One region of the Streptomyces sp. NPDC088706 genome, then DNA from elsewhere that is predicted to be linked to it. Evidence: predicted binding sites of a transcription regulator. Region 1 holds the regulator's gene; the other holds the start of a gene.
What was found. Region 1 encodes HrcA, which represses chaperone genes, less so after heat shock. Its sites were predicted from a motif close to TTNGCACTCNGNNNNNCNGAGTGCNAA; they were not measured.
Positions count from the first base shown of each region.

Region 2: a site for HrcA is predicted at 2,353-2,379, ahead of groES (co-chaperone GroES). Genes of this name have one in related genera too.

Region 1 covers NZ_JBIVLW010000001.1:758,137-763,261, reverse strand. Annotated here, with positions in the region: partial or broken gene ACIQAK_RS03550 (hypothetical protein) at 1-592, opposite strand, end outside; gene ACIQAK_RS03545 (DUF3097 domain-containing protein) at 728-1,546, opposite strand; gene ACIQAK_RS03540 (MBL fold metallo-hydrolase) at 1,827-2,558, opposite strand; gene hrcA (heat-inducible transcriptional repressor HrcA) at 2,724-3,740, shown strand; gene dnaJ (molecular chaperone DnaJ) at 3,741-4,880, shown strand; gene ACIQAK_RS03525 (nitronate monooxygenase) at 5,013-5,125, shown strand, end outside.
Region 2 covers NZ_JBIVLW010000004.1:373,432-378,556, forward strand. Annotated here, with positions in the region: gene ACIQAK_RS14910 (THUMP-like domain-containing protein) at 1-1,082, opposite strand, end outside; gene ACIQAK_RS14915 (polysaccharide deacetylase family protein) at 1,334-2,290, shown strand; gene groES (co-chaperone GroES) at 2,536-2,844, shown strand; gene groL (chaperonin GroEL) at 2,944-4,569, shown strand; gene ACIQAK_RS14930 (SDR family oxidoreductase) at 4,665-5,125, opposite strand, start outside.

The DNA.
Region 1 (5,125 bases):
TCAGGAACCAGTCGATCTCGCCGAGCAGCACGCTGAGCAGGGCGATGAAGAGCGCCCCGACGAAGGTCTCGGGCCGCACCGAACTCCGCAGGGACGCCCCCCAGGTGCCCCGGCGCGGCCGGTCGGCCCGCCGGCGCAGCCGGCGCAGCTGCTCCAGGATCAGTTCCTCGCTGATCTCCCGGGGATTCCCGTCGGACTGTCCGACCACGGTCGCGGTCGCCTGCTCGATCGCTCCGAGCAGGCGCGAGCGGGGAAAGGCCGGCGGTTTGTACTGCGCGGTCCCGGGCGGTTCCCACGGCCTCTCGGCCAGCGTGCGCACCATGTCGAGCGCCGCCTCGTAGGGGGTGGACCCGCCGCCTCGCAGCCGCTGCACCGGCACCCCGCGGCGCTCGTTGGCCCGGTGGACCAGCTTCACGATCGCCTCGACCTGCCGGTCGGTCTCGTGCCCGGCCCCGGCGTCCTCGGCCTTGATCACCACCAGCGGCATCACCGGCCGGTTCTTCCGGTACCCGTCGATCAGCTGCTGCGTCAGACGGAAGACGGCCAGGGCCGCCTCGCTCCCCGCCCCGCCCCGCCAGTCCCCTTGCCCCATCGCCCGCGCCCCTCCCCCGTGAACGGGTGAGCCCGCTCTCCCCACCCTCCCTAACCGATGGTGCGTGTGGGGCGCAGCATTCCCAGGGATCGGTACGAGATCCTCTTCCACGGGCCCGCGACGAGCGGCGGGACATCACTCCGTAAGGGTGACGAAGTCGATCAATTCCTCCACCCGGCCCAGGAGTTGAGGCTCAAGGTCCCTGTAGCTGCGGACCTTGGACAGGATGTGCTGCCAGGCCGCCCCGGTGTTCTCCGGCCAGCCCAGCGCCCGGCACACCCCCGTCTTCCAGTCCTGCCCACGGGGCACCACCGGCCAGGCGTCGATCCCCACCGAGGACGGCTTCACCGCCTCCCACACGTCGATGTACGGGTGGCCCACCACCAGCACGTGCGGGTCCGAGACCTGCGCGGCGATCCGGGACTCCTTGGAGCCGGGCACCAGGTGGTCCACCAGCACCCCGAGCCGGGCGTCCGGCCCCGGCGCGAACTCGCCCACGACGGCCGGAAGATCGTCGATCCCCTCCAGGTACTCCACGACCACGCCCTCGATGCGCAGGTCGTCGCCCCACACCCGCTCGACCAGTTCCGCGTCGTGCCGGCCCTCCACGTAGATCCGCCCCGCCCGCGCCACCCGCGCCCGCGCGCCGGGCACCGCCACCGAACCGGAGGCCGTACGGGTGGGGCGCACCGGCCCCCCGGGCCCCGGGCGGACCAGTGTGACCACCTTGCCCTCCAGCAGGAAGGCGCGCGGCTCCATCGGGAAGACCCGGTGCTTGCCGAAGCGGTCCTCCAGGGTCACCGTGGGCCTCAGGGCCGTCCTCTCGCAGCGGATCACCGCCCCGCAGAAACCGGTGGCGACCTCCTCCACGACCAGGTCGGGTTCGGCGGGGACCTCGGGCACGGGGGCGGACCTCTTCCACGGCGGGGTCAGGTCCGGCTGGTAGCTGCGCATGGCACGACGATAATTCGCCGCACGCGCTCCCTCGGCGCACCCCACCGCTCACCTCCGGCGCACCCCACCGTTCACCTCCGGCCCGTCCCACCGCTCACCCTCGGCGCACCCCACCGCTCACCTCCGGCCCGTCCCACCGCTCACCCTCGGCGCACCCCGCCACTCACCCTCCGGCGCACCCCACCGCTCACCTCCGGCCCGTCCCACCGCTCACCCTCCGGCGCACCCCGCCGCTCACCCCCAGCTCGACCCCGCCCACGCCCACGCCCACCCCACCCATTCACACCGCGTCGAACCGCTCCGCCAGCGACGCCCGCTGCGCCCGGACGAACGCCGCGTCCACCACCGCCCCGTGCCCCGGTACGTACACCGCGCCCTCGCCGCCCAGATCGAGGAGCCGGTCCAGGGCGGCGGGCCAGCGCGAGGGGATCGCGTCCCCGCCCGCCTGCGGCTCGCCCGACTCCTCCACCAGGTCGCCGCAGAGCACCACCGCACCCTCGCCGTCCGTACCCGGAACCAGCACCGCGAGGTCATGGCCGCTGTGGCCCGGCCCCACGTTGGCCAACAGCACCTGACGGCCGCCGCCCAGGTCGAGCGTCCACTCGCCGGTCACCTCGTGGTGCGGCACCACCAGCGCGTCCACCGCCCGGTGCGCGTCCTCCTCCGCGAGCCCGTGGCGCACGGCCGACCCGGTCAGCTCGTCCGCCGAGCGCCGCAGCAGGGCGGTGACGCCCACCGCCCCGTACACCTGGGCGCCGGCGAACGCCGCCGTCCCCAGCACATGGTCGAAGTGGGGGTGGCTCAGTGCGATATGCGTCACCCTCCGGCCGAGCAGCGCCTCGGCCTGCCTGCGCAGCTCGACGCCCTCGCGCAGGGTCGAGCCGGTGTCGAACAGCAGCACGCCGTCGGCCCCGGCGACCAGCGCCGCCGTGGCGTCCCAGCCCGGCAGGCGCCGCCGCCCGATACCGTGGCCCAACCGCTCCCAGCCGAAGTCTTCCCAAGAGACGTCCATGGCACGACGCTATCGGCAACCACCCGCGCGGGCCGTCGGCGGCGTGGCCGGTCGCCCTTGCCCCTGCCCCACCCCACCCCCGTACACTGACGGCATCGAAGGTTGGCACTCGTACGCAGCGAGTGCCAGACAGGCACCGGGAAACAACAGCTGGAGGTGTGCGCCATGCTCAGCGAACGCAGGCTCGAGGTGCTGCGCGCCATCGTCCAGGACTATGTCGGCACCGAGGAGCCCGTCGGCTCCAAGGCGCTCACCGAACGGCACCAGCTGGGTGTCTCCCCGGCCACCGTCCGCAACGACATGGCGGTGCTGGAGGACGAGGGCTTCATCGCGCAGCCGCACACGAGCGCGGGCCGCATCCCCACCGACAAGGGGTACCGCCTCTTCGTCGACAAGCTCGCCGGCGTCAAGCCGCTCTCCTCGCCCGAGCGCCGGGCCATCCAGAACTTCCTCGACGGCGCGGTCGACCTCGACGACGTGGTCGGCCGGACCGTACGGCTGCTCGCGCAGCTGACCCGGCAGGTCGCGGTCGTGCAGTACCCCTCGCTGACCCGCTCGACGGTGCGGCACGTGGAGCTGCTGTCGCTGGCCCCCGCCCGGCTGATGCTGGTCCTGATCACGGACACCGGCCGGGTCGAACAGCGTATGATCGACTGCCCCGCGCCCTTCGGCGAGGCATCCCTCGCGGATCTGCGGGCCCGGCTCAACAGCCGGGTCGTCGGACGCCGCTTCGCGGATGTCCCGCGGCTGGTGCGGGAGCTGCCGGAATCCTTCGACAGCGAGGACCGCGGAACGGTCTCCACGGTCCTTTCCACCCTCCTCGAAACCCTGGTCGAGGAGACGGAGGAGCGGCTGATGATCGGCGGCACCTCCAACCTCACCCGCTTCGGGCACGACTTCCCTGTGATGATCCGGCCGGTGCTGGAAGCACTGGAGGAGCAGGTCGTCCTGCTGAAGCTGCTCGGTGAGGCCACGGACTCAGCCATGACCGTGCGGATCGGGCACGAGAACGCCCACGAGGGCCTCACGTCCACGTCCGTCGTCGCGGTCGGCTACGGTTCGGGCGACGAGGCAGTCGCCAAACTCGGCGTGGTCGGACCGACCCGCATGGACTACCCCGGAACGATGGGAGCGGTACGCGCAGTGGCACGTTACGTCGGACAGATCCTGGCGGAGTCGTAAGTGGCCACGGACTACTACGCCGTACTCGGCGTGCGCCGCGACGCGTCTCAGGACGAGATCAAGAAGGCATTCCGTCGGCTCGCACGCGAGCTGCACCCGGATGTCAACCCGGACCCGAAGACCCAGGAGCGGTTCAAGGAGATCAACGCCGCTTACGAGGTGCTCTCGGACCCGCAGAAGAAGCAGGTCTACGACCTCGGCGGCGACCCGCTCTCCGCGGGCGGCGGTGGCGGTGGCGCGGGCGGTTTCGGAGCCGGCGGCTTCGGCAACTTCTCCGACATCATGGACGCGTTCTTCGGAACGGCCTCGCAGCGCGGGCCCCGCTCGCGCACCCGTCGCGGCCAGGACGCCATGATCCGGCTGGAGATCGACCTCTCCGAGGCGGCCTTCGGCACCACCAAGGACATCCAGGTCGACACGGCGGTCGTCTGCAACACCTGCAGCGGCGAGGGCGCGGCCCCAGGCACCTCCGCCCAGACCTGTGACATGTGCCGCGGCCGCGGCGAGGTTTCGCAGGTCACCCGGTCCTTCCTGGGCCAGGTCATGACCTCGCGGCCCTGCCCGCAGTGCCAGGGCTTCGGTACGGTCGTGCCGACGCCGTGCCCGGAGTGCGCCGGTGACGGCCGCATCCGCTCGCGCCGCACGCTCACCGTCAAGATCCCCGCGGGCGTCGACAACGGCACCCGCATCCAGCTCGCCGGTGAGGGCGAGGTCGGCCCGGGCGGCGGCCCGCCCGGCGACCTGTACGTCGAGATCCACGAGCTGCCGCACGCGGTCTTCCAGCGGCGCGGCGACGACCTGCACTGCACGGTCACCATCCCGATGACGGCCGCCGCCCTCGGCACCAAGTGTCCGCTGGAGACGCTGGACGGCGTCGAGGAGATCGACATCCGGCCCGGCACCCAGTCCGGCCAGTCCGTACCGCTGCACGGGCGGGGCATCACCCACCTGCGGGGCGGCGGCCGGGGCGACCTGATCGTGCACGTCGAGGTGATGACCCCCTCCAAGCTCGACGCGGAGCAGGAGCGGCTGCTGCGGGAGCTCTCCAAGCTGCGCGGCGAGGAGCGACCCTTGGGCCAGTTCCAGCCAGGCCAACAGGGGCTCTTCTCCCGGCTGAAGGACGCCTTCAACGGCCGCTGAAGCCTTTTCCGCCTTTCACCGCACCGCCCATCGGTTCTCCGCCGGTGGGCGGTGCGGCGTTCTGCGGGAGATCCGGTCACGCCGAAGGCTGGCTGATTCGGCCCTGTGCGGCGGACGTGGCACGATGCGGTCATGTCCTCCGCGTTGACCGATCTCTGCCGGTATCCGGTCGTGCAGGCCCCCATGGCGGGCGGCGCTTCCGGACCCCAGCTCGCCGCCGCCGTCGCCGAGGCGGGCGGGCTCGG
Region 2 (5,125 bases), on a different contig from region 1:
AGCACGCCCACCTGACGCTCCCGCAGCAGCGCCTTCAGCCTCTTCATGTTGAACGGGAGCCGGTCGGTGATCTCGTAGCCGGAGACGTACGGGGAGGAGTACGGCACATCGCTCGTCACGTACGCGATCGTCTCGTCCACCAGCCGACCGCCGCACCGCTCGACGATGTCGGCGACCAGATGCGCCCGGATCACCGCGCCGTCCGGCTCGTACAGATAGCGCCCGACCGGGCCCACCGGCGGGGCGGGCAGCGGGGCCGCGGCGGTGAGGGAGGCCCCGGACGGCAGCAGGGTGGCCCGGAACGAACCGGGCGTGAAGCCCTCCCCGTACCAGAGCACCGCCTCCTTCACATCGCCGCCGTCGGAGATCCACTCCGCCTCGGCCTCCGGCCCGATCGCCTCGTGCGGGATGCCCGGGGCGATCTTCAGCGCGGCCCGGGGCGCCTTGAGGGCGGCGGCCGTCGCCCAGGACAGCGGCGGTGAGTACGCCTCCGGGTCGAAGATCCTGCCGCGCCCGCCCCGCCGGGCCGGGTCCACGAAGACGGCGTCGTACGCGGAGGTGTCGGTCTCCGTGACGTCGGCGCACCGCACCTCGACGAGCGCGCCCAGGCCGAGCGCCTCGGCGTTGGCGCGGGCCACCTCGGCGGTGAGCGGGTCGCGGTCCACGGCGAGGACGGCGATCCCGGCGCGGGCCAGCGCGATGGCGTCGCCGCCGATGCCGCAGCACAGGTCCGCCACGCTCCGCACGCCGACCGCGGCGAGGCGGCCGGCGCGGTGGCCGGCGACCGAGGTCCTGGTGGCCTGCTCGACGCCGTTGGGCGTGAAGTACATCCGGTACGCGTCCTGCGCCCCGAACTTCGCCACCGCCCGCTGCCGCAGCCGGGCCTGGCCCAGGGCGGCCGACACCAGCTCCGCCGGGTGCGTGCGGCGCAGCCGGGTCGCGGTGGCCAGTTCCTCGGCGGGGTCGTGGTCGCGCAGCTCGGCCAGCAGGCGCTCGCCCTCGGGGGTGCGCAGGGCGGCGAAGGCGGCGCGGGCGGGGTCGTCGGCCGGGGTGGCGGGGGTCGTTGCGTTCACCCGGTCCATTGTGGCCGGTGCGCCGGGGCGGGTCCCTACAGGGCGACGCGGGCCTCTGTAGGCGAACGCGGGCCCTTGATGGACCGCCGCGGGCCTCTGTAGGCGAACGCGGGCCCTTGATGGACCGCCGCGTGCCTCTGTAAGCCACCGCAGACCCTCGTAGGCCGACGCGGGCCCCTGTGGGCCGGTCGGGGGACGGGTCCGGTCCGCTCGCGGTGTCGGGACGGGAGGCGGACGGGCGGCTGGCAGGATGCGGCGCCATGCAGCTAGTACGACAAAAAGGAAAATCACCCACGAAGCGGCACCGGCCGGTCTCCGTCGTGCTGGCGACCCTCCTGGCCGCCGTCGTCACCTCGGCCTGTGCGACGGAGACGGCCGGCGGCGGTGCGGGGACCCCGGGCGGCCCGGCGAAGCCCGCCGCCGGGCAGCAGGGCCAGGCCGCCCGGCAGGCCGGGCCGGCCCGCGCCCTGGACACGTACGCCCAGGAGCTCAAGCGGAAACAGGCCGCCCGGGCCGTCGCCGCGAAGAAGTGGGGGCTGGCCAAGACCCCGCTCGCGGCGCCCGAGCCGCCCGAGGTGAAGCCCCGCATCACCACCCGCGAGGGGTTCGAGGTCCGGGACGACGAGGGGCTGCCGCCCGTCTTCACCACCGTCCCCACCAAGGAGAGGATCGTCTTCCTCACCATGGACGACGGGGCGGAGAAGGACCCCGCGCTGCTGCGGATGATGACCGAACTGGACATCCCCTACAGCGCCTTCCTGAGCGACTACGTCATCAATGACGACTACGGGTACTTCAAGAAGATGCAGAAGCGCGGGGTGACCATCAGCAACCACACGCTCAACCACCGCTATCTGCCCGGCCTCTCCTACGCCGAGCAGAAGCGGGAGATCTGCGGCCAGCAGAAGAAGATCCTCAAGCACTACGGCAAGCGGCCCACCCTGTTCCGTCCGCCCTACGGCAACTACAACCGCGACACCCTCGTCGCCGCCAAGACCTGCGGCATCACCGCCGTCCCCCTCTGGTCCTCCGAGGCCTTCGCCGACCACATGGAGTGGCGCGAGTGGGACCGCGACCTGCACCCCGGCGACATCGTCCTCACCCACTTCCGGGGCAAGAACGACTGGAAGGGCACGATGCCCGACATGATCCGCCTGGTCATGAAGACCATCACCGACAAGGGGTACGCGGTGGCGAAGCTGGAGGACTACGTCTGATCCGCGTCCCGGACGGACGGACGGGCGGCCGGCCCCGCCCGGGACGGCGCGAGGGTGGTGAATTGGCACTCCGCTTGACCGAGTGCTAATCGCGGTCATAGTCTCAGGTCTGGCACTCCCCCCTGGAGAGTGCCAGCACCACAACGTGCGACAGGGCAGGTCCGGCACCCGCGACGACGGATCGGTCTGGTCGCCGCCCACTGACTGCTAAACCCCGTGAGATCTCCGAAGGGGGAGACCGGATCGTGTCGACCACCAGCTCCAAGGTTGCGATCAAGCCGCTTGAGGACCGCATTGTGGTCCAGCCGCTCGACGCCGAGCAGACCACGGCTTCCGGCCTGGTCATTCCGGACACCGCGAAGGAGAAGCCCCAGGAGGGCGTCGTCCTCGCCGTGGGCCCGGGCCGCTTCGAGAACGGCGAGCGTCTTCCGCTCGACGTCAAGACCGGCGACGTCGTCCTGTACAGCAAGTACGGCGGCACCGAGGTGAAGTACAGCGGCGAGGAGTACCTCGTCCTCTCGGCCCGCGACGTCCTCGCGATCATCGAGAAGTAACTCACCCACGTTTGCCTGTGTTCTGCGCCCCTGGCCCCCTGCGAGATAACTAGCCGGGCGGTGAGGGGCGCAGTTCATTTTGAGAGGGAAGTACAGCCCATGGCGAAGATTCTGAAGTTCGACGAGGACGCCCGTCGCGCCCTTGAGCGCGGCGTCAACAAGCTTGCCGACACGGTCAAGGTGACGATCGGCCCCAAGGGCCGCAACGTCGTCATCGACAAGAAGTTCGGCGCACCCACCATCACCAACGACGGCGTCACCATCGCGCGCGAGGTCGAGCTCGACGACCCGTACGAGAACCTCGGTGCCCAGCTCGTCAAGGAGGTGGCGACCAAGACCAACGACGTAGCGGGTGACGGCACCACCACCGCGACCGTCCTGGCCCAGGCGCTGGTCCGCGAGGGCCTGCGCAACGTCGCCGCGGGCGCCTCCCCGGCCGCCCTGAAGAAGGGCATCGACGCCGCCGTCAAGGCCGTGTCCGAGGAGCTCCTCGCCACCGCCCGCCCGATCGACGACAAGTCCGACATCGCCGCCGTGGCCGCGCTCTCCGCGCAGGACACCCAGGTCGGCGAGCTCATCGCGGACGCGATGGACAAGGTCGGCAAGGACGGTGTCATCACCGTCGAGGAGTCCAACACCTTCGGTCTGGACCTGGAGTTCACCGAGGGCATGGCCTTCGACAAGGGCTACCTGTCCCCGTACATGGTGACCGACCAGGAGCGTATGGAGGCCGTCCTCGACGACCCGTACATCCTGATCCACCAGGGCAAGATCGGCTCCATCCAGGAGCTGCTCCCGCTGCTGGAGAAGGTCATCCAGGGCGGCGGCTCCAAGCCGCTCCTGATCATCGCCGAGGACGTCGAGGGCGAGGCGCTCTCCACCCTCGTCGTCAACAAGATCCGCGGCACCTTCAACGCCGTCGCGGTGAAGGCCCCGGGCTTCGGCGACCGCCGCAAGGCCATGCTCGGCGACATCGCCACCCTCACGGGTGCCACCGTCATCGCCGAGGAGGTCGGCCTCAAGCTCGACCAGGCCGGTCTGGACGTGCTCGGAACCGCCCGCCGCGTCACCGTCTCCAAGGACGACACGACCATCGTCGACGGCGGCGGCAACGCCGACGACGTCAAGGGCCGCGTCAACCAGATCAAGGCCGAGATCGAGTCCACGGACTCCGACTGGGACCGCGAGAAGCTCCAGGAGCGCCTGGCGAAGCTGGCCGGCGGCGTGTGCGTCATCCGCGTCGGTGCCGCCACCGAGGTGGAGCTCAAGGAGAAGAAGCACCGCCTCGAGGACGCCATCTCCGCCACCCGCGCCGCGGTCGAGGAGGGCATCGTCTCCGGCGGTGGCTCCTCCCTCGTCCACGCCGTGAAGGTCCTGGAGGGCAACCTCGGCAAGACCGGTGACGAGGCCACCGGTGTCGCGGTCGTCCGCCGCGCCGCCGTCGAGCCGCTGCGCTGGATCGCCGAGAACGCGGGCCTGGAGGGTTACGTCATCACCTCCAAGGTCTCCGAGCTCGACAAGGGCCAGGGCTTCAACGCCGCCACCGGCGAGTACGGCGACCTGGTCAAGGCCGGCGTCATCGACCCGGTCAAGGTCACCCGCTCCGCCCTGGAGAACGCCGCTTCCATCGCGTCGCTGCTGCTCACGACCGAGACCCTGGTCGTCGAGAAGCCGGCCGAGGACGAGGGCGACGCCGGTCACGGCGGCCACGGCCACTCCCACTAGTACCTCCCGGTACGTCCGAGGCCCGGTACCCCCGTCGCGGGGGTACCGGGCCTCGTGCCGTTGCCGGGGGCGTACGGCGGGGAGCCCCGACGCGTTTACTGCGGCCCGTACTTGCGCCCCGTACGCGAGGTGACCCCGCCCAGCAGGTTGCGCGGCGTCACCTTGACCAGTCCCATCAGCGCCTTGTAGCGCGGGTCCGGGACCGACACCGCCTTGCCCCGGGCCAGGTCCGTCAGTGCGGACGCCACCAGCTTGTCCGCGTCCAGCCACATCCACCCCGGGATGTTGCCGGTGCCCATGCCGGCCCGCTCATGGAACTCCGTACGGACGAAGCCGGGGCACAGCGCCATCAGCCGCACCCCCGACCCGGCGAGGTCCTTCGCCGCACCCTGGGTGAACTGCACGACCCACGCCTTGGACGCCCCGTACGTACCGCGCGGCACGAACGCCGCGACGGACGCCACGTTGATCACCGCGCCCCGGCCGCGCTCCCTCATCCCCGTGGCGGCGGCCGAGGTCAGCCGCAGCACCGCCTCGCAGTGCACCTTCAGCATCG